2 regions of the Paenibacillus sp. FSL L8-0638 genome follow, and region 1 is predicted to be linked to the other one. Evidence: predicted binding sites of a transcription regulator. Region 1 holds the regulator's gene; the other holds the start of a gene.
What was found. Region 1 encodes LexA, which represses DNA repair genes until DNA is damaged. Its sites were predicted from a motif close to CGAACATATGTTCG; they were not measured.
Positions count from the first base shown of each region.

Region 2: a site for LexA is predicted at 2,102-2,115, ahead of recA (recombinase RecA). Genes of this name have one in related genera too.

Region 1 covers NZ_CP151960.1:3,175,761-3,181,324, forward strand. The annotation lists gene metH (methionine synthase) at 1-427, opposite strand, end outside; gene MKY35_RS13790 (cupin domain-containing protein) at 709-1,251, shown strand; gene MKY35_RS13795 (HAD family hydrolase) at 1,351-2,145, opposite strand; gene MKY35_RS13800 (hypothetical protein) at 2,301-2,810, opposite strand; gene MKY35_RS13805 (DUF896 domain-containing protein) at 2,931-3,137, opposite strand; gene MKY35_RS13810 (LysM peptidoglycan-binding domain-containing protein) at 3,246-3,614, opposite strand; gene lexA (transcriptional repressor LexA) at 3,801-4,427, shown strand; gene MKY35_RS13820 (hypothetical protein) at 4,711-5,013, shown strand; gene MKY35_RS13825 (hypothetical protein) at 5,249-5,413, shown strand; gene MKY35_RS13830 (hypothetical protein) at 5,454-5,564, shown strand, end outside.
Region 2 covers NZ_CP151960.1:2,182,994-2,188,557, reverse strand. The annotation lists gene MKY35_RS10055 (RecX family transcriptional regulator) at 26-775, opposite strand; gene recA (recombinase RecA) at 971-2,032, opposite strand; gene MKY35_RS10045 (competence/damage-inducible protein A) at 2,275-3,543, opposite strand; gene pgsA (CDP-diacylglycerol--glycerol-3-phosphate 3-phosphatidyltransferase) at 3,639-4,226, opposite strand; gene MKY35_RS10035 (YajQ family cyclic di-GMP-binding protein) at 4,436-4,927, opposite strand; gene MKY35_RS10030 (hypothetical protein) at 5,072-5,236, opposite strand; gene MKY35_RS10025 (RodZ domain-containing protein) at 5,321-5,564, opposite strand, start outside.

The sequences.
Region 1 (5,564 bases):
TGTCAATCAGCTCAGCAAATGTAACACCGCCTGTGACAGACAAGGTTTTCGTGGTTGGGCCCATAGCTCCTACTACAAAACGAGGCTTGTCCGCAGTGCTGTATTTATCCACCGCGTTACGCGCCAGTTTGGCCGCCACCAGATTAATTTCACGGGCACGTTCTGGTATATCGTAATCCGCCAAAACGACGGATGTTGCTCCAAATGTATTCGTTTCAATTAGGTCTGCTCCGGCCTTCAAGTATGCTTCATGAATCCCTTGAATGACATCCGGTCTCGTTAAGACCAGCATTTCATTACAGCCCTCCAGCTCTTCCCCACCAAAATCATCGGGGGAAAGGTCTTCCTGTTGAATCATGGTGCCCATGGCCCCATCAAGAAGGAGTATTCTTCGTTGTAATGCATCCTGCAAGCTAACTTTATCCAAATTTCTTCACCCCCGCAAAACGTTAAATCCTAGTTTAGCAGAAACCGTATCATTTAGATAGATTGAAGTAAAAACATACGTTTTATACAGGTTGTTCTTTGTAAAAATGACTTCTCTAATCCATTTTTATAGTTTGTAGCATTTTAGAACGTACTTAACCCTGTATCCTTTAGCTATAGCCATTTGCATTATAAAATGTTGAAATCCTGTATTGTACAACGTTTCAAGACATGGTATTCTTTATACAACATTAATCCAAGTGGAAAAGAGGGAATAAATACATGGCCGAAATCTTAATACGTAATACGAATGAAAGAATTAGCGGTGAAGAACAAGTACGTGAATTTCTGGAGAGTCACGAGATATTGTATGAACATTGGGATGCTTCCAAATTGTCCGGGGAGCTGCAAGAGAACTTTACCTTAACAGATGATCAAAAGGCCGCTGTTCTCAAAACATTTGAACCCGAAATCAAGGATTTAGCCGCACGTCGCGGATATAAAATATGGGACGTTATCACTCTATCTGAAGCAACGCCGAATTTGGACGAGCTGCTGGCCAAGTTTGAGCAAATTCACACCCATACTGAGGATGAAATCCGTGCCATTGTCGCTGGTAAAGGCATCTTTATCATTAAAGGACCTGAAGAGATCGGCTATTTTAACGTAGAACTTTCACCGGGGGACGTTATCTCCGTACCCGAAAATATACCTCACTTCTTCACTTTAATGGAGAATCAAAAGATCGTGGCAGTCCGCTTGTTCATTGAAGAAAATGGCTGGATTGCGGAACCGTTCGAAGATCCAACCTTCATTAAAGCATAATTACGAATTTATCCTTGTGTAAATAAAAAACTCCCTCTGCTCTGTGACAATCGAGCGAAGGGAGTTTTCTTAATACTCGTTTCTAAAGGTGTAGATTTCTTACTTTAACGACTGAATAATTCCATCCAATTCAGACAGATGCTTGATTTGAAACTTCGGCTTGATCTCTGTGGTATTGGTTTTGGCGTTTCGGTTCACCCACACCGAGTGAACACCTGCTGCCAACGCTCCTTGAATATCAGTCGTCAGCTTATCTCCTACCATTAAAGCATGTTCAGGCTCAATACCAAGAAGCCCCAACGCATGCTGGAATATAGACGGATCCGGCTTGCCTCGACCAAATGAACCTGAAATGACCACATGATCAAAGAAAGGAGCTAATTGAGGAACTCCATCCAGTTTCTCCTGTTGTAAATCAGGGGAACCGTTTGTCAATAATAACAGCTTGTATTGTCCCTTCAATTGTTCTAGAATTTCAAACGTTTCTTCATATACATGGGGACGCGCGCGTCTTTCCGAAGCAAATTGGGTAGCCAGCTTTTCCGCCAACTTCTCATTATCTATCCCTAGTTGCTGGAGTCCTCTGCGCCATGATTCCTTTCGATAAACAGGGGCCAACTGTTCCAATTGACGGAATTCAGGTTGCACACCTGCTGTAAAATTCGCCCACAATCCTTCAAACGGATTAATGCCGATCATTTGAGTAAAACTAAAGGTTTCATAGGATTCATACAAAGCGCGTGCTTCTTTACGTACGGCTTCCTCCAGAGTTTTTGGATCAACACCTGCTTCACGGGAGCCTGTTTGACACGCTGCATCAAATGCCTCTTCTACACTACGTTCATCCCACAAAAGGGTATCATCAAGATCAAACATTACCGCCTGAATCGTCATCTGAATTATCCACTCTCTTTCCACAGTTTATGTACGCCTATTTGCTTGATTAAGCATTTGAATCGTTATGTGTGCCCATATTAAGCAAGCGGCCGCAGCATGTTATATGAAATAACATCATACGGCCTTTGTTACAGAGCTACAGGCTAAATCAGTTATTTCTTGTCAACCTGTATCTGATTGGATAGCGCAAACTTCTCAAGTCGCTCTGCAATGGCATCCGTGTCATAGCGACCTAACGATTTTGTGAAAATAAAATTACCGCCCTTACCTTTTCTTTCAACGGTTACGTAACCCTTTTCAATCTTGATGACTTTCATGTCCCCAGCGGTCATTGGACGTTCCCTACCACCTTTCAGCATATAGAGAGTATCCTTTCCCACTTTCAGATAAGGACGACGGATAAAAAAGATAACAGCCAGCATCAAGTACAGGCCGAATACAAGCCAATCCATCCCTCGCATACCGGTCTTAGTCAAAAAGTAACTCATAAGCATGTACAATACAGAAAGACCAGCCAGCATAATTGGCACAGTAATGTTACGGCCACGGAAAATATCCATTGCAGAACCTGCGCCGCTAATGGTTTGAATACCTTGCTTTTTGCGCGATTTATTTAAATGCGCTGTGTTTTTGCGTACTTTTCTTTCAAATGATCGGGCCATCTCTCAATTCCTTCCCAGATATATTACATTAAAACAATTGCCTCAAAGCTGATCTATATAGGTACCATGAGAGGTACCTAAAACAAAAGGCAAATTGCAGGCTTGGGCGCTTTAACAACATTAATGCTTCAGCCCGTCATTTCCCTTCGATGTATCATCGTCCACAAATTCAATCGTTTCTAGCTGCTGCCTAAAATTACGGCGAATGTTACCTAAATAAATTTCCCGAAGGTTGGCACGTTCTGTGGTTTCCTCTTCTGTTAATCCCTCGGATTTTGCTTTGCGCGCTAATTCATTAATGCGCTGTACCAAGCTGTCTATATCCAAATTGTGTCCCCTCCATAAAAGCAAAGATATAATACACTTTGACATGTAGAAAAGAGCTTGTCAAGGCTCCCGCATTACGCTCCCTGACAAGCTCTAATAGTCTATAGATCATAAGTCAGGAAGCTTGAGTACCTGACCTGCCTGCACTCCCCGATCCTCTAAACCGTTAATCCGCACAATTCCTTCTATATATACCCGTGTATCCATTCGTTCCGGTTTATGATTCGCGGCAATCTGCCACAACGTATCCCCAGGTTGTACTGTCAGTTTAGTCACTTCTTCCTTGGAAGCTGAAGGAGCCGCGAAAACCGTAAGTACACCTGCTCCTGCAATCCAAGCAACAATCACTATAATAAGAAGCTTAAGTAAAAGAGTATTGGTAATAATCTGCATAAAACGCGCCCTACCCTCTTTTCGGGTCTCCTGTAAATTTTCTATATTCATTGGAAAAATACTTTGATAGGTGCTATATTTCATCATGGTTGTGTCCTCCAAACGTTTGTTCTTATGTTTTCACAATATAACACGAACGTTTGTTTTGTTCAATAGAAAAGAGAACAAAAGTTCGCAATTTTTTTAGGGATTATTTAGAACTTATGTTTGTACGAACGGAGGTTCTATGCTATAATTTTCCCAAACGTTACTAAATGGGGTTGATACGGTATGTCTAAGATTTCGAGCCGCCAGCAGGCCATTCTTGAATTTATCCGCAATGAAGTGCGTCTAAAGGGATACCCCCCTTCTGTACGCGAAATAGGCGAGGCTGTCGGATTGGCCTCCAGTTCTACGGTTCACGGTCATTTGGATCGTTTAGAGAAAAAAGGACTCATTCGCCGCGATCCTACAAAACCACGGGCTATTGAGTTACTCGGTCAAGACGAATCGGATAACAGCAACTTGATTAATTACTCCATTAGTCGTGTCCCCGTCGTCGGCAAAGTAACCGCTGGTCTTCCTATTACGGCGACAGAAAATATTGAAGATTACTTTCCTCTTCCCCAACACTTTGTTGGTGAGGATAAAATATTCATGTTATCTGTTGTAGGCGAAAGCATGATTGAGGCTGGGATTGCTAACGGAGACTATGTAATCGTACGTCAGCAGCAGACCGCTGATAATGGCGATATTGTTGTAGCTATGACAGATGAAGACGAAGCTACAGTTAAAACCTTCTACAAAGAAAAAGATCATATCCGGCTTCAACCTGAAAATCCAGCCTTTGAACCGCTTCGTCTGACACACGTCAGTATTTTGGGCAAAGTTGTAGGACTCTTCCGGGACTTCCACTGATTTCTCGTTCTTCCTTCCCCGTTATTCTATCCCCTAATACAAAACCGGCTGCCTAGGGCAAGCCGGTTTTGTATTGTTATTATGCTTACTATGTATCTCACAACTATTCTTTCCTTTTAGCAACCTATTCCTATTGTATCTACTATAAAATCAGCCTCATCATCTCAAATAATCCCCCACTGATCTTGAACAGCTATACTGTTATGGGCAAAACTAATAGATCTTTCTTTCTTTTAGCTAAATATGGTATATTAATTACTCATAGCTCTGTAGGAGGAATTAAATGAAAAAAATAATAATTTCAGCGTTTGTCATGATATTTATCGTCGTAAGCTGTGCAGTTCCAACAATGGATCATTTGTATGCAGAAGAGAAATCACACATAACAACCTACGATCGTATTCAGTACATACAAATACTCATCCATTTCAGGTATTTAGAAAAGCAACTTGAAGCTGTAATTTCCGAAAGAAATAATTACCCAGAAGCCAGCCAAGAATATAAACAGCTCTCAGAACAACTGAATCATATTCTTGCCCAAGAGGCGTACTACGAAAAAAAACTTAACACCCTTAATAGTAAATAATTTTCATACAAACTGCATATTATCTTTATTCTACACATTAGACTCATGCCGACCTGCCTGTAACATCTCCTGCAACGTAAAGTTGAAAAGGCGAAGACAGGTTCGCATGAGTTTTTTTGTTAACCTTTAGGGATATAGGTACTAGCTTCTTTTTGCTTCTAATAGATTTATGCTGATACATTACTATCACAATTGACATATGTATATAGCAGAACTAAGCAAAGGAGATATGCAGATGATCAGAAATAGAGTTAAAACGTATAAGCATCGCATCGGGAAAAACAGATATCTGGTCGTTAAAGTCTTTCAAGCCGCAGCTGCTAAAACAGGAAGCGGAAATGCACTAGCAACCAATGCCTTGAATATCAAAATTTCCAAGCGTAAGCATAAACGCCACTAAGATTCAACCGCACCTTCATTTCTTGAAGGGAGGTGATATTATGAGCAGAAGACATTGCAGACGTGATTTAAGAAGAAGAAGATTGAACATCCGTTCCAATCAAAGAGCCACTGCGCGTGCAAGAGGTAACGCACTGGCTGTTAATTTGTTT
Region 2 (5,564 bases), 990 kb from region 1:
CCAAGGTTCAGCAGCCGTTTGGCAATTATTCCTCCCACTGCAACAATTCCTCGTCATCTGAAGCAGCGTCATGCTCGGCCGCAGTGAGATGATTGACCACTCGGCGTGTCATATCCCCCGAATATCCGCGTCTCATGAGAAAAGGGTAGGTTTTCCTTTTTTTCTCCATTATATCACCACGTACCTGATTCCATTTCTTACGTCCGACCGTCAAAGCACTCTCCCACTCCTCATTATCGGTGATTTCACCTAACGCTTCCCCAATAGAGGCTTTAGAGATGCCTTTCTGACGGAGTTCTTGCCTAACCCACATCTTCCCCTTACGTTGGCTAGTTATACGCTGCCTTGCCCATTGGCGGGCGTACAAATCATCATCCACGAGTTGCTCCCTTTCCAGTCGGACCATTACTTCGTCAATAACAGACTGATCCAGTTCTTTTTGCACCAAACGCTGGGCAATTTCCTGACGTGTGCGAGGCTTTCGCCCCAAATATCGAAGCGCGAGTACATAGGCCTGTTGCTTTTCATCTGCCAGAACAATATCTTCCAGTTCTTTTTTGACGAATGACGTTCCTTTGAACATATTGTACTTGATCATTACATCTTCTAATACAGACAATGAATACGGGCCAAAATGAATGATATAGCGTCCACGTTTGCGTCCCTGTCCCTGCTCTACCCTAGTAATCATCAATTCCTCATGATCCGGAAAAAGAGAAATCTCTTGTTGCTTATTTGCTTCCGCAGAATATTCATCTTCATCGTCCAACTGCAATATGTTTCCCTCACTTTGAAATTCACGAAAGCAGTCTTTGGACAACTGCTACGCAAAAGTTAGATTCCGCTGACAAAGCAGCTTTAATTGATGCAAAAATGCCCTGCACAACTGTGCAGGGCATCAGAATCATGCTATTCAACCGGATTGTGCCATAACCCTGGCTCCAGTTCACAAATCAGGATTCACCAAGCTTTATTCAAGCTCCAACAATTCCTGTTCTTCCTTGGCTTGCTGTGCCAACTCTTCTTCTGTAGGCGGAGCAACCGTCGTAATCAAATTGCTTGCCACCCGAATTTTTTGCTCGATCGTACTAGCAATGTTCGGATTTTCCTTCAAAAATTGCTTCGCATTCTCACGTCCCTGACCAAGGCGCTCACCTTCGTAGGAATACCAAGCTCCACTCTTGTCGACAATGTCATGCTCCGTACCGATATCAATCAAGCTACCTTCTTTGGAAATGCCCTCACCGTACATAATGTCCACTTCAGCCTGACGGAATGGAGGGGCAACTTTATTCTTCACGACTTTAATACGTGTGCGGTTACCCACAATGTCGTTACCCATTTTCAAACTTTCAATACGACGAACATCCAAACGTACCGTAGAGTAAAACTTCAAGGCACGTCCACCTGGTGTTGTTTCAGGGTTACCGAACATAACACCTACTTTTTCACGTAGCTGGTTAATAAAAATAGCAATAGTTTTCGATTTGTTAATGGCTCCAGACAGCTTACGCAATGCCTGCGACATCAGACGTGCTTGAAGACCGACGTGGGAATCTCCCATTTCGCCTTCAATCTCTGCCTTCGGCACAAGTGCCGCTACGGAGTCAACAACTACAATGTCTACTGCTCCACTACGTACAAGGGCTTCGGCAATCTCAAGCGCCTGCTCTCCTGTATCTGGTTGCGATAGTAACAACTCATCAATATTGACACCCAGCTTGCTTGCATACGACGGATCAAGCGCATGCTCGGCGTCGATAAAGGCGGCTTGTCCGCCTGTTTTTTGCACCTCTGCGATAGCGTGAAGAGCTACTGTCGTTTTACCGGATGATTCCGGTCCGTATATTTCAATAACCCGGCCTCTTGGAAAGCCGCCCGTTCCTAACGCAATATCCAAAGCAATCGAACCACTGGGGATCGTTTCCACTTGCATGTGGGTAGACTCACCCAACTTCATAATGGAACCTTTACCAAATTGCTTTTCTATTTGACGGAGCGCCATATCCAGCGCAGCACGACGATCTGACAATAAACTCACATCCTTCATTGTTTGTACTTTAATAATACCTTGTTTTGACACGCTTGCCAAGCATTTTTTCGAACATACATTCGTTTTTTTTATTCACACAGCTCTCTTCTGTAATTACACCTGTCTCTTAAAACAAAAAAAGAACCGCTGGCAAAAGGCTTTGCAACGGTTCTTCCGATAAGGTGATTATATCATGAATATCTATCTAAAACAACTCTACGACCCACACTGTACATAAATGATTAAGAGAGTTTCTCGTTCTCTACCAGCCTGCGCCACAATCTGTACAGAATCGCTTTGACTGATCGCAGTCGGATTGTTTCGCGGTTACCACTCAGTCTCAGTTCATGTACTTCCGTTTCCTTGTCGCGTTCAGCAATGCCAATATACACTAGACCGACTGGCTTCCGTTCGGAATACCCAGGTCCGGCTACACCAGTAACTGAAAGTCCAAAATCGCTGTCCATGATCATTCTCGCCTGCTCTGCAAGCACAAGGGCCACTTCCTTACTCACTGCACCTGGCGCTTGATCCCCTTCCAAATAATCACAAGGCACGTTGAGTAATTTCATCTTCATTTCATTGGAATAGCACACGATGCCACCTTGAAACATAGTAGCACTGCCAGGTATAGAAGTGAGGTGTTCCATCAGCATTCCACCTGTACAGCTTTCTGCCGCACTCACAGTGAGTCCGCGATTGGCCATTAGATCTACGATAACCTTCTCCAGCGTAACATCTTCGCTTGCATACATAAATTCCGAAAGACGCTGCTGAATTTCTACTTCCGTAGCCGTCAGCTTAATCAATGCTTCACTTTCGCTGGCCGCCTTGGTGGATATACGGATCGTGACTTCCCCTTCCTTGGCATAAGGAGCAATCGTGGGGTCTGTCTGGGATTGGATCAGATCTAACAAACGGGTTTCAAGAGCTGACTCACCAATCCCTGCAAATTTTAGCATTTTTGAATAAATTGGCATTTCCTCACCGCTCAATGCCTGCTGAAGCAACCAAGGTTTGGCCTGGTTTGCAAACATCGGTTTGAGTTCCTTAGGAGGTCCAGGCAAAACTACATAAAATTTACCATCCTGTGCAATTGCGTCGCCCACAGCTAGCCCTGTCTCATTTTCAAGCGGAGTAGCACCTTCAATAGAAAGCGCCTGCCGGCGGTTATTTTCGGTTATTTCTACCCCACGGTTACGAAAAAATTGATCTAGCTTGTCCATTGCAAGACGATCTATGTGCAATTTTCGCCCCAATACAGACGCTATCGCATCTTTCGTCAAATCATCCTGGGTCGGTCCCAGACCGCCAGAAAATAAAATAATATCCGCACGCTTCTGAGCAATTCTTATGGCTTCCTGAAGCCGATCTATGTTATCGCCAACCACAGTCTGAAAATATACATCGATTCCAATTGTAGCCAACTCTTGTGACAAATATTGAGCATTTGTATTCACTATTTGTCCGAGCAATAACTCTGTTCCTACCGCAATTATTTCAGCTTTCATCAATTCTTCCTCCTGTACTGCGAATATGATGGGAATTATATAAAGAAACAGCAATAAGTTTAGTCCCTATTGCTGTTTCCATAAAATTTATACTGTTAAACCTTGGAGGAGCTCAGCAAATGGATATTTTTCACGAAATAATCAATACCCGAATAAATGGTGATCAACACCGCTGCCCATATCGCTATTAAATCAAACGGTATACCAAGAAAAACAAACGGGAAATTATTAATGAGCAGCGCTACTATAGCAACAATCTGAATGATCGTCTTTAATTTGCCCCAATTGCTTGCAGCAACCACAGACCCATCCAGCAAGGCAATCTGACGCAGCCCCGTAACCGCAAACTCACGGCTAACAATCACAACAACAATCCACGAATCAATTTTCCCCATTTCTACCAAGGAAACCAAAATGGCGGTTACCAAAAGCTTATCAGCAAGGGGGTCCAACAGCTTGCCCAAATTGGTGACCATATTATTTTTACGTGCCAAATACCCGTCAAGACCGTCCGTGCTGGCTGCTACAAGGAAAATGATAGCCGCAATCAGCTGATTATACGGCAGCTTGAAAGCTCCGATCTCAATCGGTGGCGGATAAAAATCAAAGTCCACCAGCAAAGCCAGCATCATCACCGGGATAAGGCAAATCCGCGTTATTGTAATTCTGTTGGGTAAATTCACAACACACTCTCCCCTGATTATCGTACTTGATTACAAATGGCAGTTTTCGGATTAAATTCAATCCTATGTAAATCGCTTTCGGCGAGCGCTATACACCTGAATTGTCTGCATTTTCGTTACAAGTATAATATGGCGCAAAACGCATGTCAAAATAACCTGCCGCACATCAAGCAACGTTTTTCCTGCAAAATATATGAGGGAAAACGTCTTTATTTCATGTTTGTAAATTGAAGCTCCAATGGCAAATCAGCTTTACGTAGCAATTGAATGATCGCCTGTAAATCATCCCTGTTTTTCCCGGTCACCCGGATTTGATCACCTTGAATCTGACTTTTAACTTTTAGCTTGGAGTCCCGAATAAGAATGTTAATTTTCTTGGCATTATCCTGATCAATTCCCTGCTTCAGCGAAAGACGCTGACGCACTGAACCTAGAGAAGCGGGTTCCAATTTGCCATACTCCACATTTTTGAGGGACAGACCTCGTTTGGCCATTTTAGATTGCAAAATATCAATCACCGCATTCAGCTTATATTCGTCTTCCGATGCAATCGTAAGAGCTTCTTTCTCAAGCTTGAGGCTACTTTTGCTATCCTTGAAATCAAATCGTGTTTCAATTTCACGCTCCGTCTGATGAACCGCATTTGTTAACTCCTGCATATCCATTTTGGAGACGATATCAAATGAATTTTCTGAAGCCATCGTTTCACTTTCCTTTCCACAACAAAGTTCAATATCTAATTATAGGCTAGTCATTTACAAAAATCCAATAATCGGTTGACTAAAAAGGCGTTCTTGCCAGTTTTCCTGACAAAAACGCCTTTATTTCATTTACGGTCAAAATATCTAATTATGGCTTCGTGTTGGAGTTCGGAACATATCCAAAAGTCCAAGCACAATGTGAGCAAGACCAAAGCCCAGTATGCCATAGCCCCATGCATTCGGTATCAGATAATAGCCCAGTAAACTGACAATTATACCGAGCCCAGTCACAATCCAGCTGACGGTCATAACGTATACACCTCACTTTGCGGAAAATGAAATGACTGCCTTTCCAGGAATTACAGTCATTAGTATTTCCTCGCACCAAGGCGTTTATTCACCATTAGTAGTTGTAGAATCTGTACCACTTTGTGCTGAATCCGTACTGCTACCTGTCGTAGAATCTGCAGGTAAACCCGTCACCCCTGCACTCGTTCCGGTCGAAGAGGCTTCTCCTTGCTGTATCAGTACACGAGTAGTCGATTTATTATCTGTTATCGGTTGACCTGCTACAGAAATATCTGTGGCAGAAGACCGCCCTGATTTGATATATAAACCTTCTGGACCAATATCGAAA